Regions from separate parts of the Streptomyces sp. NPDC050528 genome, predicted to be linked through region 2. Evidence: riboswitches for the same ligand, from Rfam matches in the RefSeq annotation. Region 2 holds a riboswitch; each other region holds the start of a gene.
The links. A riboswitch is a leader RNA that binds a small molecule or an ion and turns the genes downstream of it on or off. The one in region 2 is predicted to bind cyclic di-AMP.

Region 1 (2,192 bases), on a different contig from region 2:
ACCGTTACCGACGCGGTAATGGCAGTCTGGCGAAGAAGCACCAGTCCGGGACCGTACTCGAACCATCCGCTCCGTGTCGGACACCGGTCCCGCGGGAAAGGGACGACCGCGCCATGGCAGACCATCTGGAAGCATCCGTCACTCTGCCGAGCGATCCCGCCTCGGTCTCCGCCGCCCGCACGTATGTGGTCGGGACCCTGGTGGATTGGGGACTTCCGGCGGACACGGAGGTCGCCGACACCATCCGCCTCATCGTCTCCGAACTCGCCACCAACGCCGTACAGCACACCTTCGGGCAGTCACCCACCTTCACGGTGGACATCGAGCTGGAGCGTGACGAACGGCTGCGCATCGGCGTCACCGACAGCCATCCCCGGTTCCCGAAACGCCTGCCGGCCGCCGTCCAGCAGGACAACGGCCGGGGCATGGTGATCATCCGCTGGCTGACCGCGGAGTGCGGCGGCAGGCTCAAGGTCCGGCCCACCCTGGAGGGCGGCAAGACGGTATCCATCGAGGTGCCCTGGACGGTACCGGCCCGCCCGGTGACCGCCGCGGGCCAGCAGGAGCCGTAGAACGGCGTGGTGAACGTCCCCGGACGCCCGAGGGGGTGGCGGTCCGTCAGGAGACCGCCACCCCCTCGGGAGTTTTCGGCGTGGGTCAGCTGACCCGGCCGTACCAGACGCTCTTGGTCCAGATCTTCTGCAGTCTCACCACGTCCCCGGTCTTCGGGGCGTGCCAGATCTTTCCCTTGCCGGCGTAGATGCCGACGTGGTAGACGCTGGAGCCCGAGTGGAAGAAGACGAGGTCCCCGGCCTTGCGGCTCTTGGCCGAGATGTGGTGGGTCTTGTTGTACTGCTGGGCCGCCGTACGGGGCAGTTTCTTGCCCGCCTTCTTGTACGAGTACAGCGTGAGCCCGGAGCAGTCGAAGCGGCCCGGTCCGGTGGCCCCGTACCTGTACGGGGCGCCCTTCTTGGACGCCGCGACCTGGAGTGCCTTCGTCGCGGGTGTCGCGGCCGCGGCGTCGGATGCGACGCCCGGTATCACGACGGAGCCGCCAACGGCGGCGATGGCGAAGGCCGAGGCCGTACCGGCCCTGACCATCAGCGACGGGACACGATTGAGCGCAGTCATGCGCAACCCTTCGTCAGCCGCCTGTGAAGGATGACCTGTCGGATTCGGGCTGGCGAAGTTGCCCGGCCGCTGACGCGGCTTCACCCCAAGGGCTGCTCGGCCCGGTCATGGCGTGACCGTCCCGGCGACCCGTCGTGCTTGGGTCCTCCACTCCTGCCGATGCAATCCTGTCGACCTGTCATCCGGGCGGCGGCAGGACTCGGCGTCCGCCCGGATCGCCCCGCCGCTGCGGCGGGGTCTTGTCGTCAGACAGGGATCTTCACCTATGAATGTCCGAAAAGCCCAACGGAACCGGGGATTTGTGGGGTTACTCACCACTCACCCGTTCGGCTGAACGCATCGGTGTTCGAGGGAGTGTCGAGGCGGGTGTGACGCCCGGACCAGCACCGGAACACTTCATCCGGCCCTCGGGCTACGCGTGTTGCGCAACCCGGACGGCCGTATGCGCGGAGGCGCGACTACGCCGATCGGGGGTACGTCGTTCGGCTCGTTTCGACGTCGTCCGGGACAGCTTCGCGTCCGTCAACTGTCGGAGGGCGAGGGCAGGGTGACGCGCGCCGTGCGGCGCTCCCCGTCCAGCACGCGCAGCGCCCGCGCGAGTGTGGGGGCGTGCAGCTCGGTCTCGCCCCGCTGGTGCATCAGCGCCAGCGCGTCCCGGAGCTCGGCGGCCTTGGCCACGAGCGCCTGAGCGGCCCGCAGACCACGGTACGTGTCACCGTTGTGCGCCGGGTTGATTCGGCCGAGGAGGTCGGCCACATCCAGGTAACGGTCGATCAACTCGCCCTCGGCGCGCGTGAGTGCGGGCAGCGGCGGCAGTTCCGGCGGCAGCATCGTCGGCTCACTCCCCGCCGTGCTCGATGAGCGAAGTCTTCCGCGTGGCCACGATCCGGTCCACCAGCCCGTATTCCAGGGCTTGTTGGGCATCCATGATCCGGTCCCGCTCGATGTCCTCGCTCACCTGCGCCACCGTCCGGCCCGTGTGCAGGGCCAGCAGTTCCTCCAGTTGGACCCGGGTGCGTGCCAACTCCTCTGCCTGGATGGCGAGATCACTCGCCTGACCC
Region 2 (2,192 bases):
GTCTTCGGCGGGGTTCACGTTGGACCCGGAGGGGAGTGCGCTCGAACTCCCGGTGCGGGAGCAGGAGTTGACCTCCGGTATCGGTTTCGACGAACCCGAGGAGGCCGAGCCGCTCGGGGTCAACTACCCGGCCACGCTGGACGAACCGCGGCCCGAGCGGCTGGTCGTGCGGGATGTGGCGAAGGGCGAGTGGCGGCTGGAGGTGGACCCCCGGTACGGCGGGACGCGCGTATATCCGGACGGGTTGGAGTTCACCGAGGACGCGTTGGAGACGTACACGATCGACGAGTCGGACCCGTTGTCCGCGCGCACCCTCTCGGAGTGGTCGATCCGGCTGCATCGGCCGGAGCTGGGGTGGGACACGAGCGTGCGTACGCGGTCGGAGATTACTTGCGACGAAACGGACTTTCTTACCTCAAATGAGGTGATCTGCACCGAGGGTGGAGAAGTGATCTTCCACCGCACTTGGGAGAAAAGGATTCCGAGAACTGCCAGTTGAGGGCGAATGCCCGATTTGCCGTTCTTAATCCTCCCGTGAGTTGGGTCACGCGTTTCTGTGCGTGACCTGTGTCCTGGTCTGCCCGCGTTTTCCCTTACGGCATTTGACAGTTGACCCTTGGCTCGCGCAAAGGATCAAGTGCCCCATACGCCTCAGACCAAGGTCAATAGGGGTTAGGTGTGATTCCGCCACTTGTTCCGGACATGTGCTCTCGCATAGTTTCCCGGCCTGTCGAGCGGAACGCCGAATCCTGCCGCCGCCCGGCATCCCAGTCACGAACTTCTCGCACGGCAGGAGCGGGGGAACCAGGTAAGTCGCCGGGCCGGTCATCTCGACCGGAACGGCTTGGGGTTAAGTCACGTCCGCAAGGGCCTGGCCGGGCACCTCCCAGCCCGAACCCGACAGCTCACCTCGCAGGCGACGGAGAGGAACCTCGTCATGCCTGCATCCGCTCAGTCCCGCCGCGCCCGCCTCGTCCGCCGTGTCGTCATCGCCGGTACCGGTGCGGCGATCCTGGCCCTGCCTGTCGTCGGTGCGACCACCGCGTCCGCGGCCACCACGTCGACCACCGCGTCCACCACTCTTGCCGGGTACCCCAACACCCTTGACGGGTGGATTCGGGAGTCGCTCGCGATCATGGCGCAGAAGGGGATTCCGGGTACGTACAACGGGATCTACCGGAACGTGATTCGTGAGTCTTCCGGTAACCCGTACGCGATCAACAACTGGGACTCCAATGCGGCGGCGGGTACGCCGTCGAAGGGGCTTCTCCAGGTCATCGACCCGACGTTCAGCGCGTATCACGTTGCCGGGACCTCGTACGACCCGTATGACCCGGTTGCGAACATCACGGCTGCTTGTAACTACGCGGCGGCGGTGTACGGGTCTATCGACAACGTGTACGGCGCTTACTAGAACCGTTGGATCAGCCACGACTGGTTGTGTTTTGAGTGACACCGCCGTCGTGGCTGGTCGCGCAGTTCCCCGCGCCCCTGAATGCGCCCCTTCGGGGCCATTCAGAATCTCAGCTGAACAATCTCTCAAGTACCAGGGCGATTCCGTCGTCCTCGTTCGACGACGTCACCTCGTCGGCCACCGCCTTGAGTTCGGGGTGGGCGTTGGCCATTGCCACCCCGTGGGCTGCCCAGTCGAACATCGGGATGTCGTTCGGCATGTCGCCGAAAGCGATGGTGTCCGACGGGCGCAGGCCCAGGTGTTGGGCGGCCAGGGCCAGTCCCGTCGCCTTGGTGATGCCGAGTGGCTGGAGTTCGACGGTGCCGGGGCCCGACATGGTGACCGAGGCCAGGGAACCGACCACCGAGCGGGCCGTGGAGGCCAACTCGTCGTCCTCCAGGGCGGGGTGACGGAGCAACACCTTGCTGATGGGTTCGCACCAGAGGTCGTCCCGCTTGCCCACCCGTACCGCCGGCAGCGTGGGGTGCGGCATCAAGTAGCCGGGCTCGATCAGGGTCAGGCCGTCCACGCCGTCCTGGTCGACCGCCGCGTACACCTGGCCCACTTCCGCCTCGATCTTGCCGAGCGCGGTCTCCGCCAACTCCCGGTCCAGGGTGACCGACCAGAGCAGACGGTCCGCGCCGGCGTCGTACAACTGCGCGCCCTGTCCGCACACCGCGAGCCCTCTGGAGCCTAGGTCTTCGAGCAACGGGCGCACCCTCGGGGCCGGCCTGCCGGT
Region 3 (2,192 bases), on a different contig from region 2:
GTCCGACTCCGACGCGGACTCCGGTTCGTCCGACCCGTCCACTTCCTCCGGGTTGTCCGACTCCGGCGTCACGGACTCGACTTCGTCCGGCACGTCTGGCACCTCCGACGCGTCCGGCGACTCGTCGAGCGACAGCCCCTCGCCCACCGCGACGGACAACTCCGCCAAGTCCGACAAGTCCGCCACTCCTTCGGCCGGTGACGACTCGGTCGCCGCTTCCCCGAAGCTCGACGAATCGGACAACTCGGCCCAGGCGGCGGGCAAGTCGAGCCTCGTCGACACCGGCGCGCTCGGTGATTCCGGCGAGCAGGGGAGCAGTCAGCAGAGTGCCGGGAAGCACCGCGGGGCGAGTGCCGAGGAAAGTGTGACGCCGCAGACGTACACCGTCCGCGCCGGCGACTCCCTCGCGTCCATCGCCGACTCCCTTGGCTTCGACGGCGGATGGCGTGCACTCTACGCCGAGAACAAAAAGGTGATAGGCGCCGATCCGACCCAGATCGCCGCCGGTCAGACCTTGGATGTCGGCACGGAAGCGGACGAAAACTAGCAAGAGGGCGGCGGGAGTTCGCGTCATGCTTCGCTCGGGAATGTCCGGTTTGATCAAAGTGTGGGATGAGTCTCAGAAGGCCTGATCGTCTTTGAAATCCCGTGGATTCTCTGTCTACGGTCAAGGCCGCTCGTCACCACGAGCGTCCGGTTGCCGCAACGCCGAGTCCTGCCAGCGGCCTCCGGGAACAGTCGTCGCGTCAAGCGCCGTAGGCAGGAGCGGGGGACCCAAGGTAAGCGCCGGGCCCGGCAGTTGATGCCGGGTGCGGCTTGGGGTGAAGTCGTGCGCCGAGAGGTGCGCGGCCGGGCAACTCACACGGCCCGAACCCGACAGCTCACCTCGCAGGCGTCGGTGAGGGGATTGGGATTTTCCATGCTGTTTTCCAGCAAGGGCAAGCACCGCCGTCCGTCCAAGGCCACCCGCGTCGCCACGCTCGCCGGCGTCACCGGTGTCGCGATAGCCGCCCCGCTCATGGCGACCGGCAGCGCCTCCGCCGCCACCGCGTCCGAGTGGGACACGGTCGCCAGCTGCGAGTCCGGCGGCAACTGGTCCATCAACACCGGTAACGGCTACTACGGCGGCCTGCAGTTCTCCGCCTCGACGTGGGCCGCGTACGGCGGCACCGCCTACGCCGCGACCGCGAACCAGGCCTCCAAGTCCCAGCAGATCGCCGTGGCCGAGAAGGTTCTCGCCGCCCAGGGCAAGGGCGCCTGGCCCACCTGCGGCACCGGCCTGTCGAGCGCCTCCTACTCCGGCGGCAGCTCCAGCTCCTCCTCGAACAGCTCGTCCGGCACCAGCTCCTCGAAGAGCACCACCGAGCGTTCCACGAGCGACACCACCGCCTCCCGCTCCGCCGAGCGCCCGGCGGCCAAGAAGACCGTCACCACCCCGACCGGCAAGAAGGTCAAGAAGGGTGACGGCGAGTACAAGGTCGTCAAGGGCGACACCCTCAGCTCCATCGCCGAGAAGCACAAGGTGAAGGGCGGCTGGCAGCAGCTGTTCAAGCTGAACAAGGACATCATCGACGACGCCGACTTCATCTTCCCGGGTCAGCAGCTCCACCTTAAGTAGTACTCAGCTGAACCACAGCGCCCTCACATCCGTGGGCTCCATCATGGAGACCTCGTGAGGGTCACCCCCGTCCCCCACGGGCTCCCCGCTCCGGTGCGTGTTCCCCCGTACGCACCGGGGCGGGGCTTTTTGTGCCCGGCTTCTGCAAGCCGCGCGCATTTTTACCGGACTCTTTGTTCCGTTCGGAAACAATTTACTCTCGGTTCTGTCCATCAGGCGGCCGACCGGATGGCCAATCGCCCCGAGCCGGTTAGGCTCGTCTCGCAGAGCCGCTGCGGTGTTGCCGTAGCCGCGTCAGAACCCAAGAAGGAGATGCTCGTGCCGTCCATCGACGTCGTCGTAGCCCGGGAAATCCTGGACTCCCGAGGCAACCCCACGGTCGAGGTCGAGGTCGGCCTCGACGACGGCAGCACGGGTCGTGCCGCCGTTCCGTCCGGCGCCTCCACGGGTGCCTTCGAAGCCATCGAGCTGCGTGACGGCGACCCCAACCGCTACGGCGGCAAGGGTGTCGAGAAGGCCGTCCTCGCCGTCATCGAGCAGATCGGCCCGGAGCTCGTCGGCTACGACGCCACCG
Region 4 (2,192 bases), on a different contig from region 2:
GCCGCCCTGGTCACCGTTCTCGTTCGTGGGGGCGATCAGAGTGCAGCCGGCGAGCGCGTCGAGTCCCTCCGGGCGGTCGCCGACACGGTCGATGGCGTCGTCGATCCGGCTGATCGTCGCGGCCCGCTTCTCTTTCAACGGATTCATGATCGCGTTGTCGGCGAAGGAGGCGTCCTGGCGTATGGACTCCGTCGAGTCCCTCAGTTTCTGGTAGGCCTCGGTTATCTGCTGGTCCAGAAGCGCGAGTTGGGCGTCGACCTCGGTCTTCGCCTCGTCCGGGACCGTCGTCAACTGGGTGCCGATGTCCGGGCAGTCGATCGTGGCGGCGTCCGACGCCGCGTCCGGAGACCCTTGTTGGGCGGAATCACCACCCCAGCCTTCGGACGCCGACGCGTAGACGTTCGCCGCCACCAGTCCTCCGCCGCCCAGCATCAGGGCGACTGCTGCCATCGTCGCGCGTCGTGCGCCCGTGGGGCGTCTGCGCGTGTTGCGTGCCAAGGAAGTTGCTCCTACACGTATCGGTCGGCCCGGATCGTCCCGGCATGGAAATCCCCCGTTCCAATACGGAGCCGGATGCCGGTGTGTTCAACCGTCCCAAAAATTCATAGCGACCTCATATGGATCACCCGGCTCGGCGGGCTCATGAGCCCGGGACACGTTTGGGAGAGGTAAAGGTCACAAAAACGTATCGGACATATCGCGCTTCAACCTTCACACGAGGCACACACGTTGGCTAAGTTGACGCTCAGACCGTACGACCTACTCCGGCGATCAGCGCCGGGCCGCACGGTTTGCGCCGAATCCGGTGTGTCGCTCGCGACAGCCGGAACCGGGGACCCAACCGACTTGGGGTGAATCGGCCCAACTGCCCGTCCGGGCAAGGGTCGTAGGGCAATCCTTCCGTGATCGGCCGCCCGAACCCGACAGCTAACCCGGTAGGCGCGATACGGAAGGAGCACGTCTGCCATGCCGGCAGAACGACGTACGCGCACCGGAGGCAGTGGCCCCACCGTGGACGACCGACCCAGCCGTGACGAAGTGCAGCGGCGGATCAACTCCCTTTACGACAGGGCCGAGACAGCCACCGGAAACTACAACGCCACGCGCAAGATGTCCGGGGGTCCGCGTCAGCGCGTCGAGCCCCGTCCTGGCGCGTCGCGTCCTTCCGACCCCGCTCTCGACGCCGTCACCAAGCAGTGGTTCGACCGGGCCCGTGCCCAACTCGGCCCGACCGTACCGGCGGTCCTGCCGCCGGGCAGGACTCCCGCGCGTCCGGCGGCACCCCGTTCCGAGCGGTCCGAACGACGCCCCGAGACCGAGGGCGGCGGCCGAGCGCTCGAAGCGCCGCCCGGCCGCGCCGTGGCCGAACTGACCGCAGGCACTTCTGCGCCGGCGCTCGCCACCCCGCAACTCGCCTCCCCGGTAGCGGAGTTGACTGCTCTGCCGGTCGCCGCGCTGCCGCCCGCCGCGCCGCAGGCACCCCAGATGCAGCAGATGGCTCAGATGCCGCAGGCGACCGTCCTCGACCTGCCGCCCGTGCCTGCCATCGAAGTACCGCCCGCACCCGTCGTGGAACCGCAGCAACTCACCCTCGCGGCCGCCGCCCCGGCGCCGGTCTTCGACCCGCTCACCGCGGACCTGGAGCTGCTCCCGTACATCGCGGCGCCGCGCACCGAATCGGCCCCAACGGGTGCCACCTGGCCGCCCGCGCAGACCAACTGGCCCACCCCGGAGACGACTTGGTCGACCGGGTCCATGCCGATGGTCCCGGAGCCGCAGGCGTGGTCGACCGGCCAGATGCCCGTCGTGCCCGAACAACAGGCGTGGGCCACGGGCCAGATGCCGATCGTGCCCGAACAACAGGCTTGGGCCACCGGGCAGATGCCCGTCATCCCCGAGCAGCAGGCCTGGTCCACAGGCCAGATGCCCATCGTCCCTGAGCAACCAGCTTGGTCCACGGGGCAGATGCCGATCGCGCCCGAGCAACCAGCTTGGTCCACCGGCCAGATGCCGATCGTCCCCGAGCAACAGGCATGGTCCACCGGCCAGATGCCCATGGTGACCGAGCAGCGGACCTCGTACGCCACGCCGGAGCCGGACTGGCGTCCGCCGCGGCAGGAGTGGCAGCCGACCCCGCCCGCCGCCGAGGTCTCCTTCGCCGCGGCCCCGGCCGTCGCTCCCGAGTTCACCCT

Region 1: linked by a shared signal. The riboswitch ahead of ACIBK4_RS25750 (C40 family peptidase) and the one ahead of ACIBK4_RS00855 (transglycosylase SLT domain-containing protein) in region 2 are both predicted to bind cyclic di-AMP.
Region 3: linked by a shared signal. The riboswitch ahead of ACIBK4_RS18810 (transglycosylase family protein) and the one ahead of ACIBK4_RS00855 (transglycosylase SLT domain-containing protein) in region 2 are both predicted to bind cyclic di-AMP.
Region 4: linked by a shared signal. The riboswitch ahead of ACIBK4_RS11545 (NlpC/P60 family protein) and the one ahead of ACIBK4_RS00855 (transglycosylase SLT domain-containing protein) in region 2 are both predicted to bind cyclic di-AMP.

The regions. Positions count from the first base shown of each region.
Region 1 covers NZ_JBITHH010000007.1:380,865-383,056, reverse strand. The annotation lists gene ACIBK4_RS25755 (ATP-binding protein) at 114-572, shown strand; gene ACIBK4_RS25750 (C40 family peptidase) at 658-1,131, opposite strand; cyclic di-AMP (ydaO/yuaA leader) riboswitch at 1,135-1,314, opposite strand; gene ACIBK4_RS25745 (hypothetical protein) at 1,654-1,962, opposite strand; gene ACIBK4_RS25740 (ATP-dependent Clp protease proteolytic subunit) at 1,970-2,192, opposite strand, start outside.
Region 2 covers NZ_JBITHH010000001.1:171,320-173,511, reverse strand. The annotation lists gene ACIBK4_RS00860 (CocE/NonD family hydrolase) at 1-499, shown strand, start outside; cyclic di-AMP (ydaO/yuaA leader) riboswitch at 731-932, shown strand; gene ACIBK4_RS00855 (transglycosylase SLT domain-containing protein) at 938-1,414, shown strand; gene ACIBK4_RS00850 (HAD family hydrolase) at 1,524-2,192, opposite strand, start outside.
Region 3 covers NZ_JBITHH010000005.1:116,313-118,504, reverse strand. The annotation lists gene ACIBK4_RS18815 (transglycosylase family protein) at 1-547, shown strand, start outside; cyclic di-AMP (ydaO/yuaA leader) riboswitch at 742-910, shown strand; gene ACIBK4_RS18810 (transglycosylase family protein) at 920-1,618, shown strand; gene eno (phosphopyruvate hydratase) at 1,931-2,192, shown strand, end outside.
Region 4 covers NZ_JBITHH010000003.1:36,969-39,160, forward strand. The annotation lists gene ACIBK4_RS11540 (DUF1996 domain-containing protein) at 1-450, opposite strand, end outside; cyclic di-AMP (ydaO/yuaA leader) riboswitch at 785-958, shown strand; gene ACIBK4_RS11545 (NlpC/P60 family protein) at 967-2,192, shown strand, end outside.